4 regions of the Peribacillus sp. NPDC097284 genome follow, and region 1 is predicted to be linked to each of the others. Evidence: riboswitches for the same ligand, from Rfam matches in the RefSeq annotation. Region 1 holds a riboswitch; each other region holds the start of a gene.
The links. A riboswitch is a leader RNA that binds a small molecule or an ion and turns the genes downstream of it on or off. The one in region 1 is predicted to bind S-adenosylmethionine.

Region 1 (5,446 bases):
TGGTTGGAACTTTGCTTCTCGTCATACTATCCCAGAATCTACAATTTCTCCAAGAGTATCGAATGTTGATCTTTGGACCTTTACTTACGTTGATCATCATTTTCTATCCACGCGGTATTTCGGGTGCATTCTTTGATTGGAAAATTAAACGAAGAGATAAGAAACAACTGATTATGAGTAAGGACGTTCCGGTTAATGCGGAGGAGGGATGAAGATGTTTATCGAAACGAAGAATTTAACAAAGAGTTTCGGGGGATTGGCAGCTGTAAAAAATGTGGATTTCACCATTGAAAAAGGAAAGATCAATGCGATTATCGGGCCTAATGGAGCCGGGAAGTCTACGTTTTTCAACTTGATCAGCGGCTTCCATCGTCCAAGTTCTGGAGCAGTCCTCTTCAAAGGGAAAGACATCACGAAGCTTCCTGCCAATGAAATAGCGGGACTTGGCATAGCAAGAACATTCCAAACGACTAGTCTTTTTGAACAATCCACCATCTTGGATAACGTGATTGTCGGACATAGGCTTCGCACTAAATCGAATTTGGTAGATGCTATCCTAAGGACGAAGAGGTTAAAACGGGAGGAAAAGACCTGTCGTGATAAAGCGATGGAAGTTTTGAGAATTGTCGGCTTAATGGATGCGGCAAATAAGATGGTCTCGAGTATTTCTCAAGAGGAAAAGAAGAGGACGGCGATTGCCCTTGCCCTTGCGACGGATCCGGAAATCATCTTTCTTGATGAACCGGCTGCCGGCATAAACCCTGATGAAACAGAAGGGCTTACAGAACTGATCAAGGAGTTAAATCAGTCAGGCTTCACGATTTGCTTGATCGAGCACAAGATGCATATGATCATGAACTTAGCTGACCATATCATGGTCCTGAATTACGGGGAAAAAATTGCTGAGGGCACTCCAAAAGAAATCAGGGGGAATGAGGCGGTTATTAAAGCCTATTTAGGAGGTAGTGCTAGTGCTTAAGTTAACTGATGTTACTGTATGTTATGGGAGCTTCACTGCGATTAAGCAAGTGAATATTGAAGTGGAAAAGGGAGAAATTGTCGTTCTATTGGGGGCGAATGGAGCAGGTAAAAGCACGACATTCCGTTCTATCAGCGGCATAAGCAAGCTGGCTCAGGGTGAAATTCATTTTGAGGAACTGGCTATCGGAGGTAGGGCTCCGGATAAGAATGTCCAAGCTGGAATCGTGCAATGTGCAGAAGGGCGGAAACTGTTTCCTCAGATGACTGTCCAGGAAAACTTGAAGATGGGAGCTTACGTACATCGAAAAAAAAAGATGGAAATCAAGTCCTCGTTGGAAAATGTCTATCATTTATTTCCTATTTTAAAAGAAAAACTCCATGATGAAGCCGGAAGCCTGAGTGGTGGACAACAACAGATGCTGGCCATTGGCAGGGCTTTGATGTCTAAACCGAAGCTTTTGATGCTAGATGAACCTTCTGTGGGCCTCGCTCCTTTGATTGTTGAACAGATGTTCCAAGTCATCGAAGAAATAAACCGGGAAGGAATAACCGTTCTACTAGCCGAACAGAATGCGAATGCTGCTCTTAGCATTGCAGATAAAGGATATGTTTTTGAAAATGGGGAAATTGTCGTTGAAGGGACCGCAAAAGAATTATTGTCTAACGATGAAGTACGGAAAGCCTATATCGGAGCATAAGAGTTTAAAAATGAATGGGGGATTTTTATGAAAAAGTTGAGTGTATTCTTTGTAATGCTATTACTCGTCCTAACGGCACTAGTGGGGTGTAACAAGGGAGACAGCCCTGCATCAAGTGGGGGAGGAAAGGCCAGTAAAGGGAAGAATGTTGTCAATATCGGTTTTAGCGGCCCTTTGAGTGGAGCAGCAGCCTTATATGGAAAACGAACGTTAAATGGTATGGAGATGGCTGTAAATGAAATAAACGATGCCGGTGGATTCGAAGTGGAAGGGGAAAAATATACGCTCAACCTGGTTTCGTTGGATGATAAGTACTTACCGAATGAAACGGGTTCAAATGCTAAACGTTTAATCCAGGAATATAAAACTCCGATTATTTTCACTCCTCATAGCGGAGGGATACTCGCCCTACAGGTTTTTAACGAAAAAGAGAATTTCATCATCGGTGCCTATTCGAGTGAACCAGCTATCACGGAAAGCGGAAATTCATTAACAGTGAGGATCCCGCCAAATTATGAAGGGTATATTGAACCGTTTTCTACGTATGCAATGGAAAACTTCGGCAAAAAGATTGCGGCATTGCCACCATCTTCCCAGTACGGGAAAGACTGGGCGGAAAACCTACTTCCTCATTGGGAAAAACAAGGTGGTAAAGTCGTCTATAATGCCTCAATTGATTTTTCTAAAGAAACGGATTTCTTCACGACTGTTACAAATGCTCTAAAAGAAAAGCCTGATGTCCTTTTCATCGGTGGGGCGTCAGAGCCTACGGCCAAGGTTGCAAAACAAGCAAGAGAACTAGGTTTTAAAGGCGGTTTCATTATTATGGACCAGGCGAAACTGGATCAAATGAAGCCTATTGCCGGTTCATACGAAACATTGGAAGGTTCGATAGGTGTTCTTCCGCTTATCAACTCCAATGAAGAAGCAGCACCGGCATTCATTGATAAATATAAAAAAATTTATAAGGAAGATGCTAGTTCTGAAGTGGGGTTGAATTACATTGCTATGTATGCCTTTGTGGAGGCAATGAAAGCGGCAGGAACAGTCGATGATGTGAAAGCCATCCGTGAACATATGCAGGATGGGCTGACAAATACGGCACCTGAACAGAAAATTTATAATATACCTTCGATTGACGAAAATGGTGGATTCGCAGCAAAAGTCGTTGTAGGAGCGGTAGAAGATGGGAAAGTAGTACCCATCAGTGTAGAAGAGTGAAGTGTCATGTGCTTTCACACTAGCTACCTTTACGCCCCGAAGACTAAAAACTAATGCATTCAATAAGTTTATAAAAATCTTTAATACTTTACCTTGCGAAAACTCTTAAAATGCTGTACTCTTATATTTGCTTTGAAAAAATGAATATTTCTTACTTCTTATCAAGAGAGACTGAGGGACTGGCCCGAAGATGTCTCGGCAGCAGACTTATTTAGAGTGCTGTGCCAAATCCAGCAGGCGATCGACCTGAAAGATAAGAGGAGTGTTTATAGATTAAAAGACCTCTTCTTGTAATAAAACGGAAGAGGTCTTTTTGTACTCATAGGATAGGAATCTGTTCTTGATGGTATGTTACTGATTTTATAATCAAGCCCATATTAAAATGAAGGGATGCCGGAAAATTTAGAGAGTCCAAAAAGAGTATCCATTACCATGCAAAAATAATAAAGAGGTGTACATCATGAGTTTAGACAATAAAGGGAATCCATGGGCTTTAACGCCGTTTATCGTTTTTTTGATATTATTTATAGGTTCAGGTGTTATTACAAAAGATTTTTACACATTTCCAGTGATTGTTGCCATTGCCATTGCATCTGCTGCGGCACTGGCAATGAATCGAAAGGAATCATTCAATCACAAAGTAGAAATCTTTTGTAAAGGTGCCGGGGATTCAAATATTATGTTGATGGTTGTCATATTCCTATTGGCTGGGGCTTTTTCGGAAGTGGCAAATGGGATGGGAGCCGTAGCGTCTACGGTGAATCTAGCACTTTCGATCGTTCCGCAAAATCTATTAATGGTGGGGTTATTTATTATCGCCTGTTTTATCTCATTATCTATGGGGACAAGTATGGGAACGATAGTAGCTTTAGCACCAATTGGAGTAGGAATTAGTGGACAAACCGATATTTCAGTTGCCCTTTCCATGGCTGCGGTCATTGGTGGCGCCATGTTCGGTGATAATCTTTCTTTCATTTCGGATACGACTATAGCAGCTGTACGTACACAGGGAACGAAAATGAAAGACAAATTCAAAGTGAACTTTTTTATTGTTTTACCTGCTGCGATAATTACATGTGTTATCCTTGGTTTTCTGACAATGGGTGAACAAGCTACAATCTCTGGAGAAGCCTACAGTTGGGTCAAAATTCTACCTTACCTTTGTGTTCTAGTGGCAGCATTAGCGGGAATCAATGTATTCTTGGTTCTCTCTATCGGCATTGTCTTTGCTGGAATCATCGGTTTAGCGGATGGTAGTTATCATGCAATGGAGGTTATTCAAAAAGCAGGAGATGGAATGGCTGGGATGTATGAAATCTCCTTCTTAGCAATCTTGATTGCAGGCATGGTTTCGGTTATCAAACATAACGGTGGCATCGATTATCTACTGAACCTCGTGACGAGAAAGAGCAAATCAAAAAAAAGTGCAGAGTTCAGCATCGCGGGATTGGTTGCTTTAACGAATCTTTCAACGGCAAATAATACCATATCCATCATCATTGCTGGTCCACTCGCAAAAAACATTGCCGAAAAGTATGAAATTGATCCCCGGAAATCTGCCAGCTTGCTCGATGTTTTCGCTTGTAGTATTCAAGGATTATTGCCATACGGGGCACAACTACTTTTAGCTGCCGGTGTTGCACACATCTCTCCTATCAGTATCCTACCCTATTCTTTCTATCCAGTCTTGATCGGGATTTCAGGAATCATAGCCATTTTAATAGGTTTTCCCCGGTTCTCTAAGAAGAAATAAAAATAGTATGGTTGGAAGAGTATCGATGAATCATGAATGTTGCCCTGGAGCATTGTCTCCAGGGCTTTTTTAGGGTAAGGTAAGTGACTTCGAATGGAAAGTGTAGACGAAATCTTTAATTCTTTAATATTCCAAAAAACTAATAACCTCCTTCAATAATATTAAAATAGTATAATTACATACAATATACGGAGTCATTTTTATTCTTAAGTGTTTACTATTTTGTAAAAGCGGGAACTCTAAAGGTATTGTATTGAAATAATTAGAGGTGGGTTCGTTTAAAAATGGAGATAGTAGAAAAGTTTATTACTGAAACAAATGATTTATTATGGTCATCTATACTGATTATATTATTAATTGGAATGGGCATTTATTTTTCTTTTCGGACTAAATTCGTACAATTTAGAATGGTGAAAGAAATGATTAGGTTATTAGGAGAAGGTGCTACAGCAGATAAGAAAGGTGTATCATCGTTTCAGGCCTTTTGTATCAGCACGGCTTCCCGGGTAGGAACGGGGAATCTGGCAGGTGTGGCTATAGCCATAACAACTGGTGGTCCGGGAGCAGTTTTCTGGATGTGGTTAATCGCATTGATCGGATCTGCTTCTGCTTTCATTGAAAGTACACTTGCTCAAATTTACAAGGTCAAAGACGGAGAAGCATTCCGTGGTGGTCCAGCATATTATATGGAAAAAGCATTAAATGCACGTTGGATGGGTATCACGTTTGCTGTTTTGATTTCATTGACTTTTGGACTTGCTTTCAATTCTGTACAGGCCAATACGATTACAAG
Region 2 (5,446 bases), on a different contig from region 1:
GTTGCCCTTGATTTGAAACGGCAGGAGTCGATTGATGCCGTAAAGAATCTAGTGAAGGAATATGATATTGTCCTTGAACAGTTCCGGCCGGGTGTCATGGATCGGTTGGGGCTAGGATATGAAGAATTAAAACAAATCAATCCAAAGTTGATTTACTGTTCGCTTACTGGCTTTGGTCAGACTGGTCCCTACAAGAATCGTCCAGGTCATGATATCAACTATATTTCGATAGCGGGGTTGTCCGGTTACTCAGGTACGCAAAAAGGAGGACCTGCAAAAAATGGAACACAAATAGCCGACCTTGCAGGAGGCTCCATGCATGCTGTCATCGGGATTTTGTCGGCAGTCATCTACCGGGAGCGGACGGGTGAAGGTCAGTTCATCGATATTAGCATGACCGATTGCAGCTTTGCTTTGAATGCGATATCTGCCCCCCTACATTTACAGGGTGGATTGGAGCTTGAACCGGAAAAGTTGGTATTGAATGGCGGAACATTTTATGATTTTTATGAAACGAAAGACGGCCGTTACTTCTCGGTTGGAAGCTTGGAGCCATCATTCCGTGAAGTGTTATGTGAAGCAATCGGACAGCCTGAACTGTTCGAGTTAAGCATGAAGCAAGATGCGGAAAGTAGCATCCAATTCAAAAGGATCATCAAGCATGCATTTCTTGAAAAGACATTTGAAGAATGGCAGGGCATATTCGAAGAGTTCGAGGCTTGTGTCGAACCGGTGCTGACTTTTTCTGAAGCGACCAATCACCCGCAACTGCAAGCACGTGGCATGATAGTCGAAGTGCCTGATGGAGAAGGAAATATGCAGAGGCAGATGGCTTGTCCCATCAAAACATCGGTCTTCACTCCAGAGTATAAACATGTTGGGATGAAGCCGGGACAAAGTAATGATGAGGTCTTTGGCACTCTTGAATTGGAGCGATAGCAACGGATGGACCGGCAGATGATCTGCCGGTTTTTTTGTGGGTTAAAGGGGGAGTCCCTTAAGACATGTGAATATTTACTAGTTATAACGTATCCACACCGGGTAAGAGAGTATCATCCTTCGAATAAGGACTTGTCTGTATACACCAAGCTCAAATAAGGGGGATGATTGGCATGTTCGGTTTGTCTGATATCACTAAATTTCTCTTTTCCTTTTTTCTGATTTTACCGGTTGTCACGCTCATTCATTTAGGTGGGCATCTATTCTTTGTCACGCTATTTGGCGGTACGGAGAAAAAAATCAAGATCGGATGTGGAGATAAGATTTTCTCCTTTTGCAATATAGAAGTGAGAAAATACTACTTTTGGAATGGGCATTGTGAGTTCAAGGGATTAAAATATGATAATAAGTTCACGAATAGTTTGATTTATCTAGGGGGAGCCCTCTTTAACCTAATTAGCATGTTGTTGATATATAGTTTGGTTTATCAGGGGATCTTGGAGAAATCGGTCCTCTGGTATCAATTCATATATTTCTCTTTCTATATTATGTTCTTTTCCTTATTTCCGATGTATTTTTCCGATGGGTCGCCAAGTGATGGAAAGGCGGCAGAATTGACATTGAAGAACCAGCTCGATGATAAGGTGACAGATGATGTAGTAGGGAAGAAAGAGGATGAGGACGATCGATGTTGTTGAATAAAGGGACGAGCATAGGCTCGTCCCTTTTTGTTCTTATCCCCAGACTTCTTTGGCGACATCCACAACGAACTTTAACTTTTCCCATTGCTGATCTTCCGTTAGCTTGTTGCCAAGATGTGTGGAAGCGAATCCGCATTGAGGGCTTAAGCACAAGTGTTCATGTGGCACGAATTGTCCCGCTTCTTTAATACGTGATTTAACGGTTTCTTTATCTTCAAGTTCGCCATTCTTCGAAGTAACCACACCAAGAACGACTTGTGCGCCGTCATTTGGAATGTGTTCTAATGGTTTAAAATCCCCTGAACGATGATCATCGTATTCCAAGAAAAATCCATCTACATTTTCCTTGGCCAATAGAGTTGGGGCGATACGGGCATAGCTGCCTTCAAAAGCCCAAGTCGATTGGTAATTTCCACGACAAAGGTGAGTCGTGACAACCAAATCCTCTGGTTTTCCCTCCAACGTCCCATTAATCACGCGCAATGCTAAATCGATTAATTGTTCCCTTGTATAATTCCCCTCTTTGAACTGGAAGTCCGGAGCGGAAAGCCTGGCTATGTATACATCATCTAATTGTAAATAACGTACACCGGCATCGTAAAAGGCTTGTAAAGCATCTTGATAGGCTTTGATAATATCTTTTGCATAGTCTTCGATGTCAGGATAGATTTCTTCATTATGGACCCCTACCGCAAATAATTGATTGGGGCTAGGGATGGTTTGTTTCGCCACAGCCCGTCCGTCCACGATTTCATTAAACTCAATAAAGTCTTTAATAAAGGGGTGATCTGGGTTGAAAGAAATTTTTCCTGTATTCCGAACGTTATAACGTTCTGTTTCAATTCCATCAAAGGTGAGGCCTTTTTCCGTGACATACCCTTCGATTCCATTTAAATGTTCCAAGAAGTCAAAGTGCCACCAGGTGCGTCTGAATTCCCCATCAGTCACTGCCTCTAAACCGATTTCTATTTGCTTATCGACGATACGCTTGATTTCCTTCGTTTCAACGTCGCGTAATTGTTCTGCGGTAATGATTCCTTCTTTCCGTTGCTTTCTTGCCAGATGTATACTTTCTGGTCTTAATAGACTTCCTACGTGGTCGGCTTTGAATGGAGCTTTCGTTAAAGTGATAGACATGGTAGATTCCTACTTTCCTTATTAAAATATAAAAACCTCTTCTTTAAAAAAAGAAGAGGTATAATCAGCAATGCTTATATTCTCTTCTTATCTTCAAGTTGAACACTTCTGGAATTAGCACAGTACAGTAAAGTCTGTTGCTGAGGTATCAAAGGGCCAGTCCCTCCACCTCTCTGGATAAGAAAATGAACTATTCAATTAATTACGACTATACAGGTAGTATTAGTAAAGGTCAATAGAAAACAGATAATTTAGAATATAAGCGTTATTAGAAAGTGAGTTTCTCTTAGTTTAAATACTTTTATACACTTTCGCGGTGAAGTATTAAAAAAATCCTTTGACTATTGTCAGAATATTTCTTATAATTGTGTACATTACAGCGAGATAGGGGATTATTCAGATGAGAGATTTTTTTAATAAATTATTAACGGGGATGAGCATAGGGATTGTCGTTTCATTAATTCCGAATGCTTTGTTAGGGGAAATACTTAAACTATTGATTCCACATTTTCCCGTGTTACAGCATATATTCGATATCACCGTTTTCGTGATGAGCTTGTTACCTGTCATGATTGGGGTGATGGTCGGGATTTCGTTCAAGCTATCATCCATTCAAACGGCCAGTATCGGGATCGCGGCCATGGTCGGAAGTGGCGCCATCCAGAAAACGGCTGATGGTTTGTTTGCCCTTAATGGGATTGGCGTTGTAATCAATACTGGAATTACCGCGGCATTGACCGTATTGTTCCTGCAACTAATTGGCGATAGATTAAAGGCGTATGCGATTCTTTTGATGCCGACTTTAAGTATCTTGGTACCAGGAATGATTGGATACTTAATTCTGCCATACGTAAAATCCGCTACGGGACTATTAGGAGTCGGCATCGCTAACGTGACGTCATTGCAGCCCATTTTGATGGGAGCCATTATTTCCGTTATATTCTGTCTCATTATCTTATCTCCCATTTCAACGGTTGGGGTGGCGACGGTCATTATGCTCTCAGGTATAGGATCTGGTGCGGCCAACCTAGGAATCGTGGCAGCTGGTGTGGGCCTAGCCATTGCAAGCTACAAAGCGAATTCATTAGGGACGGCTTTAGCCCATGTGTTGGGTTCCCCTAAGATTCAAATGAGGAATTTCTTCATGAAACCGAAAATTGCGTTTCCCATGTTAATCACGTCCGCTATTCTTGGTGCGTTGGCAGGTTTGTTAAACATACAAGGGACCCCGTATAGTGCTGGATTTGGTTTATCGGGATTGGTCGGTCCCTTGAACTACATGAAACTGGCGGAAGGCGGATGGATTTTCAGTAACATATCCATCATGGTCATCATTTTCTTCATTCTTCCGATTGTGTTGAACCTTGTACTAATCTACGTTTTCTCAAAGAAATTAAAATGGATTAAAGCAGACGACTATACCTTGCATTTTGAATAAAAGGAAACCAAATAAAAGAAGCAGTCAGGCGTTTAGCTCTGGCTGCTTCTTTTGATGAGGAGGCTAATTCAAGGGTACTTCAACTTTTAAATCTAGAATCTGCGGTATCTGATGATGGCCAGGATTCATTTCATCCACTTTACTCAGGATAAATACACGTCTAAACGATTCCACTTACCTTCTTTATAGAGGCAAGCTGGACATCGCACCGGTTGAAGAAGAAAATAGAAAGAGCCATAAACCGAAGCGTATCTCGACGGTTCATGGCATCGGTCTCATCCCGTTAGGAGTTGGTCGAAGGGATGAAGGTTTCTGCGATATGAGATGTGATTGGACCGTACTTCTCCTGTTCGCTAGCGGGATAGGTAATGATAAAGGTAGTGCCCACTTGATCATTAAAGTAGTACCTCTTATAGATAATTTTCCTATTTTCTTCGTAGGAAATGACATACCAATCGTCTGTAAGTCGCTGATAGGCGATTTCTTCTGTGATACTTTTCAAATCATCTTCATAATACATTTCAATCGTTTCTTCATCGTTGATTATATTCGTATGGCTAGCAAAGGCGGTAATTTCAAATTCCTCATTATAGAACCTGGCTCCATCACCATTGGTTGGTGGGGTGTCCATATTTAAGCCTTTGGGATAGTACATGGAAAACCCATAACGGCCATTTTGATATAGTTGGTACGCAGTTTTTTGACCGTCGGCTTTTTCTACGGTTTTCTTATCTTCAGTTTTCTTTACTTTCTTTTCTTCTGGTTGCGTTTCTTCCTGGTCTTTCAGGGCAAGATCGACTTGTTCCGTAAGTTTAGTCAACTCAGATTGATAGCTTGATAGTAAGTTATCCGACTCGAAGCTTTTTTCTAAAAGTTGTAATTTCTTTTGTGCTAAGCTGTAACTTTCTTTTTCGATAAGTTCCTTCACAATCTTCAACGTGTCTTCAAACGAAGAAGTTGTTTCCTGATCAGCAAGGATTTGTTCTTTTAGTTTTTTAGCTTCGGTCTGCAACGTGTTCAACGTGCTTTTATTCGTAATGACGGCATTTAGAGATTCAAGGGAAGTATCAAATTCTTTTTCTTCATATGCAGTGACTGCCGTATCCATATAATTTGCCTGATCTAGATAAGCGGAGGCATCCTCATCCCTTTTTTTCTCCTTTAAGGCCAATTCGAATTGGATGGCTGCCTGATGGTAATCCCGTTTTCCTAGATATTCAATCCCCTTGTC
Region 3 (5,446 bases), on a different contig from region 1:
TGAACCGGATATAAAAGTCAAGCTTCCCGAGTATGCCAATCTTCCATATATCTCTCCTGATAAAGGATTGAAAGTATCGGATTCCTCGAGTGAAGTAGAAGCAGCGGAGAAAATGCTGAAAGAAGCCGGGTATAATCCAGGAAAAGTGGATAAGTATTTCGATGAAGAAACAAAGGTAGCGGTCAAGGAATTCCAAAAGGATCATAAGATCAAAGAAACAGGTGTCATTAAAGACGATACAACCGTTAAATTGATGGAAGTCATTAGGGATAAAATCCTTAAAAATGATACTCAAGTGAAAAAAGCGGTGGAAGTATTGAAAAAGAAAATCAAATAATCTTTTATAAAAACAAGCGGCCCATCAGCAAGCATTTATTGCTGATGGGCCGTTTTTCGTGTGCTTGACTTAGGTGTGTGTGTAATCCATAAGGTGACCATGGAAGAAGTACCAATGGGTGGGGAATGGAAGGGTACCCATGATGAAGTAGAATTTGAAGAAAACGAGCGGTAAACCCTGCTTGAGGAACATGAACTTTCATACAAGGCTAAGAATAATTACTACCGAAAAGCGGCAGAAAAATCAAAGAAGGCTAGATGCCACTCTGACTAAATTCTGCGATTATATCTATCAAAAAGAACCTCGTCAGAATAAATATAACAGGAGCAACTGAATGGGTTTCCAAGGTTAATCGTGAAAAGAATGAAGGGGCTGTCTAATAAGTCCTTATTCCAGTGAATTTCGCAAAAATAAAGAGGCAGAAATGTTGTTAAATCAACGTTTCTGCCTTTTACTATTTATTCAATTTCGGTGTGTAATTACACCTTTTGGGACAGCCCCTTGATCAATCCTTTATAAATAATTTCATTTTACAAAAAGCGGGATATTACTCCTGTAATCAGGTGAAATGATGCCATTTTCGGTAATGATGCTTGTAATAAGAGAATGGGGCGTAACGTCAAAAGCAGGATTGAATGTCTTCACATTTTCTGGTGCTATCCTGACTCCTTGTATAGAAGTGATTTCATCCCCATTCCTTTCTTCGATTGGGATGGAGATACCCGACTCGAGAGATAAATCGAATGTACTTGATGGTGCTGCTACATAGAAAGGAATATCGTAATGCTTAGCTAATATCGCCAAACCCAATGTACCAATTTTATTGGCTGTATCACCGTTTGCCGCAATACGGTCTGCTCCGACTATAATGGCTTCGATTTTTTTATGATGAATGGTGTGGGCTGCCATATTATCCGAGATTAATGTAACGTCCACTCCAGCTTGCATAAGTTCCCATGCGGTGAGTCGTGCCCCTTGCAAGACAGGTCTCGTTTCACAGGCATAGACCTTTATAGGAAAGGATCTTTCCTTGGCCAGGTGGAAAGGTGCGAGGGCAGTTCCGTACCTTGCAGTGGCTATCCCCCCAGCATTACAATGGGTTAAAATAGAATCACCCTCGTTGAATAAAGACAATCCGTATTCACCAATTTTTCGGCACATCTCCACATCCTCTGAAAATAGCTTTTTTGCTTCAGCAACAAGAGCGCTTTTGGCTGAAGCTATGCTATTGGCTGCTTGTAGAGTATTCTCCATTCTTTTCAGTGCCCAAAAAAGGTTGACCGCTGTTGGTCTTGAAGAAGCGAGTGTAGTAACATGTTTCGTGACATTGTGTTTAAATTGCCATAAATCCGTGGTATTTTCCTGGATTGCACCAAGAGCAACGCCAAATGCTGCAGTTAGCCCGATAGCGGGGGCACCACGGACCTTCAAGGTCAAGATGCTGTCATATACATCTTTAACCGTAAAAAGTTCAATGAATTCTATTTTTGATGGCAAGGCCTGTTGATTCAATAAGGTAATATGGGTATCATTCCATTGGACGGAATAGGGTAGTGGCGTTGTAGTTGTCATATGTATATCTCCTTATAGGGCTGAATAGGAAGGCAATGTATATTGCTTTACGGCTTCTATCACTGCTGAAATATTCAGTTCTTTCCGATTTTTGATTATATGGGCCCCGATTTTCAAGGTAGCCGTTTTAGCTGTAATTCTAGTTTCTTTATTCTCAATGCCATTTAAATCAGCAACATGAGATAGGCCAATGGTTCTTCGAATTAGTTCACATCCTGCAAAGCCATATGCATCACCTTTAAACTTGTTGAGTACATATGGAAGATAACCTTCGATCTTACTGTAAGGACTTTTATTTTCAGAATTCCACAGGTTCGTATAGGTTTCTTCAAATGTATTCCAAAATTCCTGAAGATGAGTAAAGATTTCTTCCTTCCCAGTGGCCTCGCGTGTTACTGCCTGGAATAGGAGATTCGCCATGTATTGTCCAAGGTCAAATCCAACAGGACCATAAAAAGCGAATTCAGGGTCAATTACCTTTGTTTCTGTATCACTTGCAAATATACTTCCCGTATGTAAATCGCCATGAAGAAGGGCCTCCTGCTCGGATTCGAAGCTTTGTTTTAACTTAGCCACTTCCAGTATTAAATCAGCATCTTTCCATATAGACTTGGCAGCCTCCAGCAACTCAAGCTCAAACTCGCCTGGATGTTCCTCCAAAAAAGGATCCGTGAAAATGAAAACCTCAGTAATCTTGCAGAGTTCTGGATTCGTGAAGTTCCGGGCAACCTCTTTTTTCGCTGCCGGTTCCAAATGAAAATCAGACGTATAAAAAGCGGTCTTTGCAACAAATTCACCAATGTGTTTGGATAATAGAGGGAAATGATCTCCTTCAATTAATCCGGTCCGGGCGATTTTCAAGTGTGATAAATCTTCCATGACGGTGATTGCAAGCTGTTCATCAGAATAATAGACTTGTGGGACAAGTTCGGGACAATAGCTTCTGAATTGAATTAATGCATTCGCTTCGATAGCCGATCTTTTTAAAGTCAATGGCCAGCTTTCACCAAGAACCTTTGCGTAAGGAACTGCTTGTTTGATGATGACTCCTTTATTTGTTACGGGATTTGTAACGTGAAAAACATAATTTAAATTTCCGTCACCGATTTCATTACATAGTAATGAGTCATCTGAATGCAGTAACCCAAGTTTCTTCGTTAGGTCAATTGCCGTTTCGTTTGTCAATAGCTTGAAATTTGATGGTTGAGTCATTGTTATCCCTCCAAGTACATTAAAAAATATGAAAAGGCCCCTTTCCCATAGAAAGAGGCAGAAGCTTCACTTCGAACCTCTTATCTCCCAGAAAGAATTCTTTCTGGTGGATTTGGCACCGTGCTCTGTGGATATAATCCGGCGGAATTCCCGCCCCATTTCACAATGGTATTACAGTCGGTTGCTGGGCTTCATAGGGCCTTTATCCCTCAGCCTGCTCTTGATAAGAGTATTGTATTTATTTTCAGAAAATTAATCTCGAATGAATGATATCAATATTTCAAATAGTTTGTCAATGGTAAATTAATAAAACTCGGGCCGCCGATCTTCGAAAACGGGTATTTTATTTCTTGCTTCTCCTACTTTTTCTAAGTCAAGGGTGCCGAGTAGAAGTTCTTTTTCTTCACCAGCCTCACAAATGATTTCTCCCCACGGGTCGATGATGATGGAATGTCCGGCAAAATGATTATTTCGGTCAGAACCGGAACGATTCACAGCCACAACGAATGCTTGATTTTCGATTGCCCTGCTGATTAACAGTGCCCTCCAATGATGGAGCCTAGGCTTTGGCCACTCGGCGGTCACGAAGATAACCTCCGCACCTCGTACCGTATGGGCCCGTTGCCATTCTGGAAAACGGATATCATAGCAAATGAATCCGGCGCAAATCTTTTCATCGAGGGAGAATAAGCCATCTTTTTTGCCAGGTTGTAAGTAATGGTGTTCATCCATCAATTGAAACAGATGGAGTTTATCATATTCTTTAACCAGTTTGCCTTCTTTATCGATGATGAGCATTGTGTTATAGATGCCTTCCTTAGTTTTCTTTGCAATCGAGCCACCGATTATGTTAATGTGGTGTTTTTTTGCAAGGGCTTTTAGAAAGGTAATGGTTTGTTCTGCTTCTTCGTCTGCAATTTCATGTAATCTCGTTAAGTCATAGCCGGTTGTCCATAGTTCCGGCAGCATGACGATGTCCGGTTTAGACTGTACAGCTTTTTCAATCCATTGTTTTGCCACCTGGAAATTTATATCTGGCTGTCCAAAGGCAATGTCCATTTGTAAACAGGCGATTTTCCATTTCATCATTTAAAACCTCCATATGTAAAAAAGTACTTTACAAGATTAAGATAAACATATATCATTTGTGACTATAATTTCAAGAAATTTCAGAGAAGGTGCAAAGATGGTGCAATTCGAAAAATCCAGACTTCTTCAAGAGCTTCCAAAGCAGTTTTTTGCTTCTTTAGTCGAAAAAGTTAATAACATAACATCAGAAGGCAAGGATGTCATTAATCTTGGGCAGGGAAATCCAGACCAACCGACTCCTGAACATATCGTGAAGAGCCTGCAGACAGCAGCAGGAAATTCCATGAATCATAAATATTCTCCTTTTAGGGGGCTTCCCTATTTAAAAGAAGCTGCGGCCCTCTTTTATGAACGTGAATATGGCGTCAAGCTAGATCCTAAAACGGAAGTGGCGATTCTTTTCGGTGGAAAGGCTGGTCTAGTCGAATTACCGCAATGCTTATTGAATCCAGGCGATACAATTTTAGTGCCTGATCCGGGCTATCCAGATTACCTGTCAGGTGTAGCGTTAGCCCAAGCTAAAACGGAAATTATGCCCTTGACGGAAGAAAATGATTTTCTTCCCGATTATAAGGAAATAGATAAAGAGGTTTTTGACAAAGCGAAGATGATGTTCTTGAATTATCCCAATAATCCCACAGGAGCATCGGCGTCAGCAGAATTCTTCGAAGAAACGGTTTCCATGGCAAAAGAACACTCGATATGTGTGGTTCATGATTTCGCATATGGTGCAATTGGGTTCGATGGGAAAAAACCGGTAAGCTTCCTTCAAGCAGAAGGATCAAAAGAAGTGGGGATAGAAATTTACACCCTTTCTAAAACATATAACATGGCGGGGTGGAGGGTTGGCTTTGCGGTTGGCAACCAGAGTGTCATCGAATCGCTTGAATTATTGCAGGATCATCTTTACGTCAGCCTTTTTCCCGCAATACAAGAAGCCACGGCATGCGCTTTACTGGATTCACAAGAGTGTGTGAAGGAACTCGTGAACATGTACGAAGGACGACGAAATGTATTTATTGAAGGGTTACGATCCATTGGATGGGATGTCCAGGCTCCAGATGCTTCCTTCTTTGCTTGGCTAAAGGTCCCGGAAGGATTTACTTCAGCGAGCTTTGCAGATCATTTACTGGCACATGCCCATGTAGCAGTTGCACCAGGAAATGGTTTCGGTGAATTTGGTGAAGGATACGTCAGGGTGGGACTGCTCACTTCAGAAGACAGACTCCAAGAAGC
Region 4 (5,446 bases), on a different contig from region 1:
GTGTGGATGAGATGGCGAGAAAATCATGCGTCGATAAGGGTTCATCCATGTCTGATTCAATTAAGGTTCCCGCCGTTTCATTCTCCCAGACCAGGATGGAATCGGATGGTACGAATGAGAGAATCGCTTCCTCGAAATGATCGTGTGAAAAATCCCCATGGGCAAGGTTAAAGTAGGTGAACCGGACATTCTCCCAGTTCGTTAGGGGCTGGGAGGCACGCGGCCCAAATAAAAAATCATTCCAAGTAGTTTGGGTAGTGGAGGTGTTTGGACTTTGGAGTGATGGAGTGTCAAAGAGTAGCGTAAGCAAACGGATTTCCTCCGCCGATATGTCTGAGCGGGGAATGCCAATTGTATGGCCGAATGGATCTTCCAACCAGAAATATGCCGAGATGTCCTGTGCATCCTTTTTATCTGAAAGGGAGTTTGGGAATGTATGTTTAAGCTTATTAAGCATCATGTTCACCTTCTTTCCATTCCATTATATCCAAAAAGGGCAAAGCGGAAAAGAAAACAATGACTGCGTTCATAGGTATTGTTAATCAGTAAAGGCCTGCCCCAGACAGGAGCAGACCCATACTTGCTGTTTCCTTATTTCATCCAATCGGGTTTACCGAAGCCTTGGAACTTGTCATCAATCACCTTTTCGAATTCGGCACTTTCTACAACTGATTTGATATCTTTTGCAAATTGGGCGTCTTTATCCTTAGTGTTTACAGCCACGACATTGCGATACGTATCTGGCATGTTTTCTAATGCAAGAGCATCTTGAAGGTCCATTTTGGCGGCAATCGCAAAATTACCAGGAACGGCCGATAGGTCAACACTGTCCGTTGCACGAGGTAATTGTGCCGATTCCAGTGGTTCGAATTGAATGTTCTTCGGATTCTTTGTTACATCTTTCTCAGATATTCTTAATGGGTCAACATCCGGATCCACTTCAATCAGGCCCTCATCCAATAAAACTTTAAGTGCACGGGAGAGGTTGACTGGGTCATTGGGAACGGCGATGGTCGCACCATTTTTAATATCGGCCAATGATTTGTATTCCGTGGAGTAAATGCCCATCGGTGCCGTTGGAACAATAATAAGGTCAGAGAGCTCTAAGTCATGTTCCTTTGAAAAATTATCCATATACACTTTATGCTGAAAGAGGTTGGCATCGATCGAACCATTACCAAGTGATTTATTCGGCTGGATATAATCACTGAATTCGACGATGTCCACTTTGTAGCCAAGGTCTTCAAGTCCGGGTTGTATGGCCTCTATGACCATGTCGGCATAAGGGCCAGTCGTTGCCCCAATTTTTAATTCTTTTTTGTCCTCCGTTTTAGTTGTCGCATCGTCATTTCCGCAAGCTGACAACCCAAGGGCTAATGCACATATAGATAATAATGAAGTGATTTTTTTCATGAAAAATTCCTCCTTGTTTAATGTAGTGTCATCGTTAACATTATGAATCTTATCGTTTGTTTACATAGTGAGAGGCCTTATCGCCTATCATTTGGATGATTTGGACAAGACAGATCAGAACGACCACCGTTGTGATCATGATCGTGTTGTCATAACGGTAATAGCCGAAACGAATCGCGAGGTCACCGATTCCTCCTCCGCCGATTGTTCCTGCCATAGCCGAGAAGCCGATGAGTGATATCGTCGTTAATGTCACGCCTTGGATGATTCCAGGCCTTGCTTCAGGAAGAAGCACATCCTTGATGATCATCCATGGGGAAGCGCCCACTGCAATGGCGGCTTCGATCACTCCCTTATCTATTTCCCTCAATGCAGATTCTACGATCCTAGCGAAAAAAGGAATGGCGGAGACTGATAGGGAAACGGAAGCCGCTAGCGGTCCAATTGTTGACCCGGTAAGGAATTCGGTTAAAGGAAGCAAAGCGACTAAAAGAATGATAAACGGAATCGAGCGGACTAGATTAACCACGAAACCGAGGGATCGATTCAACGTGATATTTTCAAAGAACAAATTCCTGGTCGTCGTAAACAGCAACACTCCTAGAGGCAGTCCAATCAGGAGGGCAACCGCAAGGGAAATTCCGACCATATAAATCGTTTCCAGAAAGGCTTTATTAAGGTCAGGCAAAATATTGATGATGGAATCAAGCAGTGACATGCTTTAACACCTCCACAGATTGGGTCCGGCTTCTTATGTATTCAAGGGCTACTTGCACTTCTTCAAGCTCACCAATCAATTCGATGATCAAGATTCCTAGAGGAAGATCCTGGATATATTCAATTTTCCCGTGCAGGATATTCCCTCTGACAGAATAGTTTTGTAGAGTATCCGAGAGAATCGATTCACCAGCGGTTTGCCCTTCAAATTGTATTTTGATAATCGTTCCTTTGTTTTCCCTAATAAGGTGGGGAGGAAGTTCAAAATCCAACACGCTACTGATGAACTGCTTAGTCAGTTCTTGTTTGGGTTGTGAAAATATTTCATAAACAGGGCCATCTTCAATAATTCGTCCATCTTGCATGACGGAGACACGATGGCACAGTTCCTTGACCACTTCCATTTCATGGGTGATCAACACGATGGTGATGCCCAGTTCTTTATTGATCTTTTTCAACAACTGTAAGATCGACTTCGTAGTGGTTGGATCAAGGGCTGATGTCGCTTCATCACATAATAGGACGGTAGGGTCATTCGCTAAGGCCCGTGCAATGCCTACCCGCTGTTTTTGTCCGCCACTGAGTTGAGCCGGATAAACATCTTTTTTATCCCGAAGGCCAACGATATCCAAAAGTTCCAGAACGCGGTTAGTAATGACCTCCTTTGGTTGATGGGCGGCTTTCAAGGCGAAGGAGATATTGTCAAAAACCGTTTTGGAACTGACTAGGGAAAAATGCTGAAATATCATGCCGATTTTCTGGCGTTGTTTGCGAAGCTCCTGGCTTGATAAGGTTGTTAAGTCGACGCCATCGATGATGATGCTACCATTGGTCGGACGCTCAAGAAGATTCAGACAGCGAATCAATGAACTCTTTCCCGCGCCGCTATACCCGACAATCCCATAAACCTCTCCCGTTTGAATGGTTAAAGATACATTATCCACTCCGATAACTCGGGTATTCTTCGAGATATATTCCTTTCGAACTGAACGAATTTCAATCATGATGCTATCCTCCTTATACATAAAAAAGCTACCTCTATCATTCAGAAAGAGGCAGCGAAATTATATCCCGTCTTATCTTTCAGAATGGTATTTCATTCTGCAGGAAGGGGCACCATTCCCGATGTGGGGCGGTTGCCGGACGTCATAGGGCCTGGTCCCTCAGTCACTCTTGATAAGTTAATTACTATTTTAGTATTTTATTATTTTTTTAATATAATCTATATTATTTGTTAAATACAGTAATGTCAATTATTTTTTGAATTTTATCAAGATTATGAATCAAACGATCTACTTGCCCAGATTATAGTGGCCATTTGCTAAGTTACACGGAACGTCCCGGATCTTACATGGCCTGTCTGCGTAAGAATATGGACTTTGATCACTCCCATCATTAGAAAAAATATTATACTTGTAAAAAGTATGGAGAGATAATACATTTATTGTAAGTAAATTAGAAAATAAAGGATGATGAGTTTTTCCAAAAAAATGATTGGGGTGGAAAGTCATGCTGGAAATGAAAACGATAAACGATGTGGTTTGCGTAAAAGGGACACCGGAAGGAAACAAATCAGGCATGAGCGTGAATGTGTTCTTAACCGATGGCATGTTAGTTGATACGGGGGCAAAAATCTTGTTGAAGGAACTTACTCCATTCTTTGAAACCGCTGATTACGATATGGTTGCGCTGACGCATTATCATGAGGACCATACGGGTGGGGCCGCATGGATACAGGAACATAGGAACGTTCCCATCTATATTCATCCGATGTCCCTCGATATTTGTGCAAAGGATGCAGAATATCCCGATTATCGTAGAGTTTTTTGGGGAGATAGGGATGCCTTCAAGGCAGAACCATTAGGAGGGATCGTCCATTCACGCACTCAAACATGGGAGCCAATCTTTACGCCAGGGCATTCGAGGGACCATATGGTTTACCTGAACCATAGTAATGGTATGCTGTTTTCGGGTGACCTGTTTGTAACGCCGAAAACGAAGCTCGTTTTAAGGGAAGAATCTATCCCGGTCATCATGGAATCCATCAAGAAACTGCTTCAGTATGATTTTAAAGAGGTCTTTTGCTGCCATGCCGGATATGTCCCGAACGGAAAGGAAATGTTTGGAAGAAAGCTCAGTTACTTGGAAAATCTGCGCGGTGAAATTCTGCGTTTGCATGATCAAGGATTGGAAGTCCATGAAATTCAGCAAAACGTGTTGCCTAATCGGTATCCGCTTATCGAGATATCCGGTCATGAATGGGATTCGGAGCATATCATTACATCGATACTGAAAGAGAGTAGGGTGTATTCAGAGGACAGGAAGAAATGATGAATAGGAGGAAAGAGGATAGATAGGGCCCAAGAACAAGGCAGGAGCCTCATTGTAATCCTAGTGAAAATTTGATACAGTTAAACTGAAAAATAGTATTTCGTCTAGAAATGGGTGCAGATAAGAAAGTGTAGCTTATCTGCTTAAAAGGGAAGTCGGTTAGAATCCGACGCTGTCCCGCAACTGTAAATGAGAGCGATTCGAAGGAATGCCACTGTCTTTTTTGCAAGAAAAGATGGGAAGGTTCGAAAAGCGATGATCATGAGCCAGGAGACCTGCCCGTTTTTAGCACAACGCCAGAAACCTACGAGGATAGGGGGTGTTAAGTGCGAAAAATTAGCAAGAACATGCTTTCTTATTTTTGTAGAAAAATGGGGAATCATGGTCATTTTTGTTATGTTTCGTTTGCACTCTAACAACTTCTGAATGGGAAGTTGTTTTTTGTTTTTTACAAGTCCATATTGGACAACATTCAAAAAGAATCCTGCTAATTAGACAGGACAGCTATCATAGGGGGCCATATCATTGTTTGGTACAGTTGAGCATTTTACGGACTATTTAAAAGCGCAAATCATGCGTAACTTTTGTGTGGAAGAAATGATATCTTTAGATGATTGCCGAGCAAGCTTGATTGAGGAAATCCAGGTTCATGGCAAAAACGTAGAAGATAGGAAAGAATACGAAGCAAATCTTGAAAGAGCCTTTAGCCAAGTGAATCTAGAAATATTCGGCTATCAAGAAATCAAGTAAAGAGCCACCCATAAGGGAAGCCCTTGTTTTCAATCTTTATTGATGTTCGGTTCCGTTTCATCATGAAAGTCATGGGCTTCCTCAATGTTCAAGGTGTCCGCGGCTTCATAGACGTTTCCGCCAGCAAGTCCTTCATTGATGATACGGTCGATATCGAGATATACAGAATCCTTACCGTCATACTCGGTATCCTTCAGAAATGTAATCTTTTCTTTATCCAAATGAAATCCCTCCT

Region 2: it holds a riboswitch for S-adenosylmethionine, as region 1 does, so the genes downstream of both, ACIQXU_RS12705 (5-methyltetrahydropteroyltriglutamate--homocysteine S-methyltransferase) here and ACIQXU_RS11775 (Na+/H+ antiporter NhaC family protein) in region 1, are expected to answer to the same signal.
Region 3: it holds a riboswitch for S-adenosylmethionine, as region 1 does, so the genes downstream of both, mtnK (S-methyl-5-thioribose kinase) here and ACIQXU_RS11775 (Na+/H+ antiporter NhaC family protein) in region 1, are expected to answer to the same signal.
Region 4: it holds a riboswitch for S-adenosylmethionine, as region 1 does, so the genes downstream of both, ACIQXU_RS14115 (methionine ABC transporter ATP-binding protein) here and ACIQXU_RS11775 (Na+/H+ antiporter NhaC family protein) in region 1, are expected to answer to the same signal.

The regions. Positions count from the first base shown of each region.
Region 1 covers NZ_JBIWCZ010000005.1:31,053-36,498, reverse strand. Annotated here, with positions in the region: gene ACIQXU_RS11795 (branched-chain amino acid ABC transporter permease) at 1-212, shown strand, start outside; gene ACIQXU_RS11790 (ABC transporter ATP-binding protein) at 215-979, shown strand; gene ACIQXU_RS11785 (ABC transporter ATP-binding protein) at 972-1,679, shown strand; gene ACIQXU_RS11780 (ABC transporter substrate-binding protein) at 1,707-2,900, shown strand; SAM riboswitch class I at 3,056-3,160, shown strand; gene ACIQXU_RS11775 (Na+/H+ antiporter NhaC family protein) at 3,361-4,653, shown strand; gene ACIQXU_RS11770 (alanine/glycine:cation symporter family protein) at 4,938-5,446, shown strand, end outside.
Region 2 covers NZ_JBIWCZ010000006.1:7,092-12,537, reverse strand. Annotated here, with positions in the region: gene ACIQXU_RS12715 (CaiB/BaiF CoA transferase family protein) at 1-939, shown strand, start outside; gene ACIQXU_RS12710 (hypothetical protein) at 1,113-1,637, shown strand; gene ACIQXU_RS12705 (5-methyltetrahydropteroyltriglutamate--homocysteine S-methyltransferase) at 1,674-2,777, opposite strand; SAM riboswitch class I at 2,862-2,961, opposite strand; gene ACIQXU_RS12700 (PTS sugar transporter subunit IIC) at 3,178-4,215, shown strand; gene ACIQXU_RS12695 (outer membrane protein assembly factor BamD) at 4,499-5,446, opposite strand, start outside.
Region 3 covers NZ_JBIWCZ010000003.1:102,140-107,585, forward strand. Annotated here, with positions in the region: gene ACIQXU_RS08540 (lmo1851 family serine protease) at 1-337, shown strand, start outside; gene mtnA (S-methyl-5-thioribose-1-phosphate isomerase) at 863-1,909, opposite strand; gene mtnK (S-methyl-5-thioribose kinase) at 1,922-3,127, opposite strand; SAM riboswitch class I at 3,199-3,351, opposite strand; gene ACIQXU_RS08555 (carbon-nitrogen family hydrolase) at 3,425-4,207, opposite strand; gene ACIQXU_RS08560 (pyridoxal phosphate-dependent aminotransferase) at 4,308-5,446, shown strand, end outside.
Region 4 covers NZ_JBIWCZ010000007.1:65,912-71,357, reverse strand. Annotated here, with positions in the region: gene ACIQXU_RS14130 (PucR family transcriptional regulator) at 1-457, opposite strand, end outside; gene ACIQXU_RS14125 (MetQ/NlpA family ABC transporter substrate-binding protein) at 592-1,413, opposite strand; gene ACIQXU_RS14120 (methionine ABC transporter permease) at 1,463-2,131, opposite strand; gene ACIQXU_RS14115 (methionine ABC transporter ATP-binding protein) at 2,118-3,134, opposite strand; SAM riboswitch class I at 3,204-3,313, opposite strand; gene ACIQXU_RS14110 (MBL fold metallo-hydrolase) at 3,640-4,461, shown strand; cobalamin riboswitch at 4,557-4,758, shown strand; gene ACIQXU_RS14105 (hypothetical protein) at 4,987-5,211, shown strand; gene ACIQXU_RS14100 (hypothetical protein) at 5,241-5,432, opposite strand.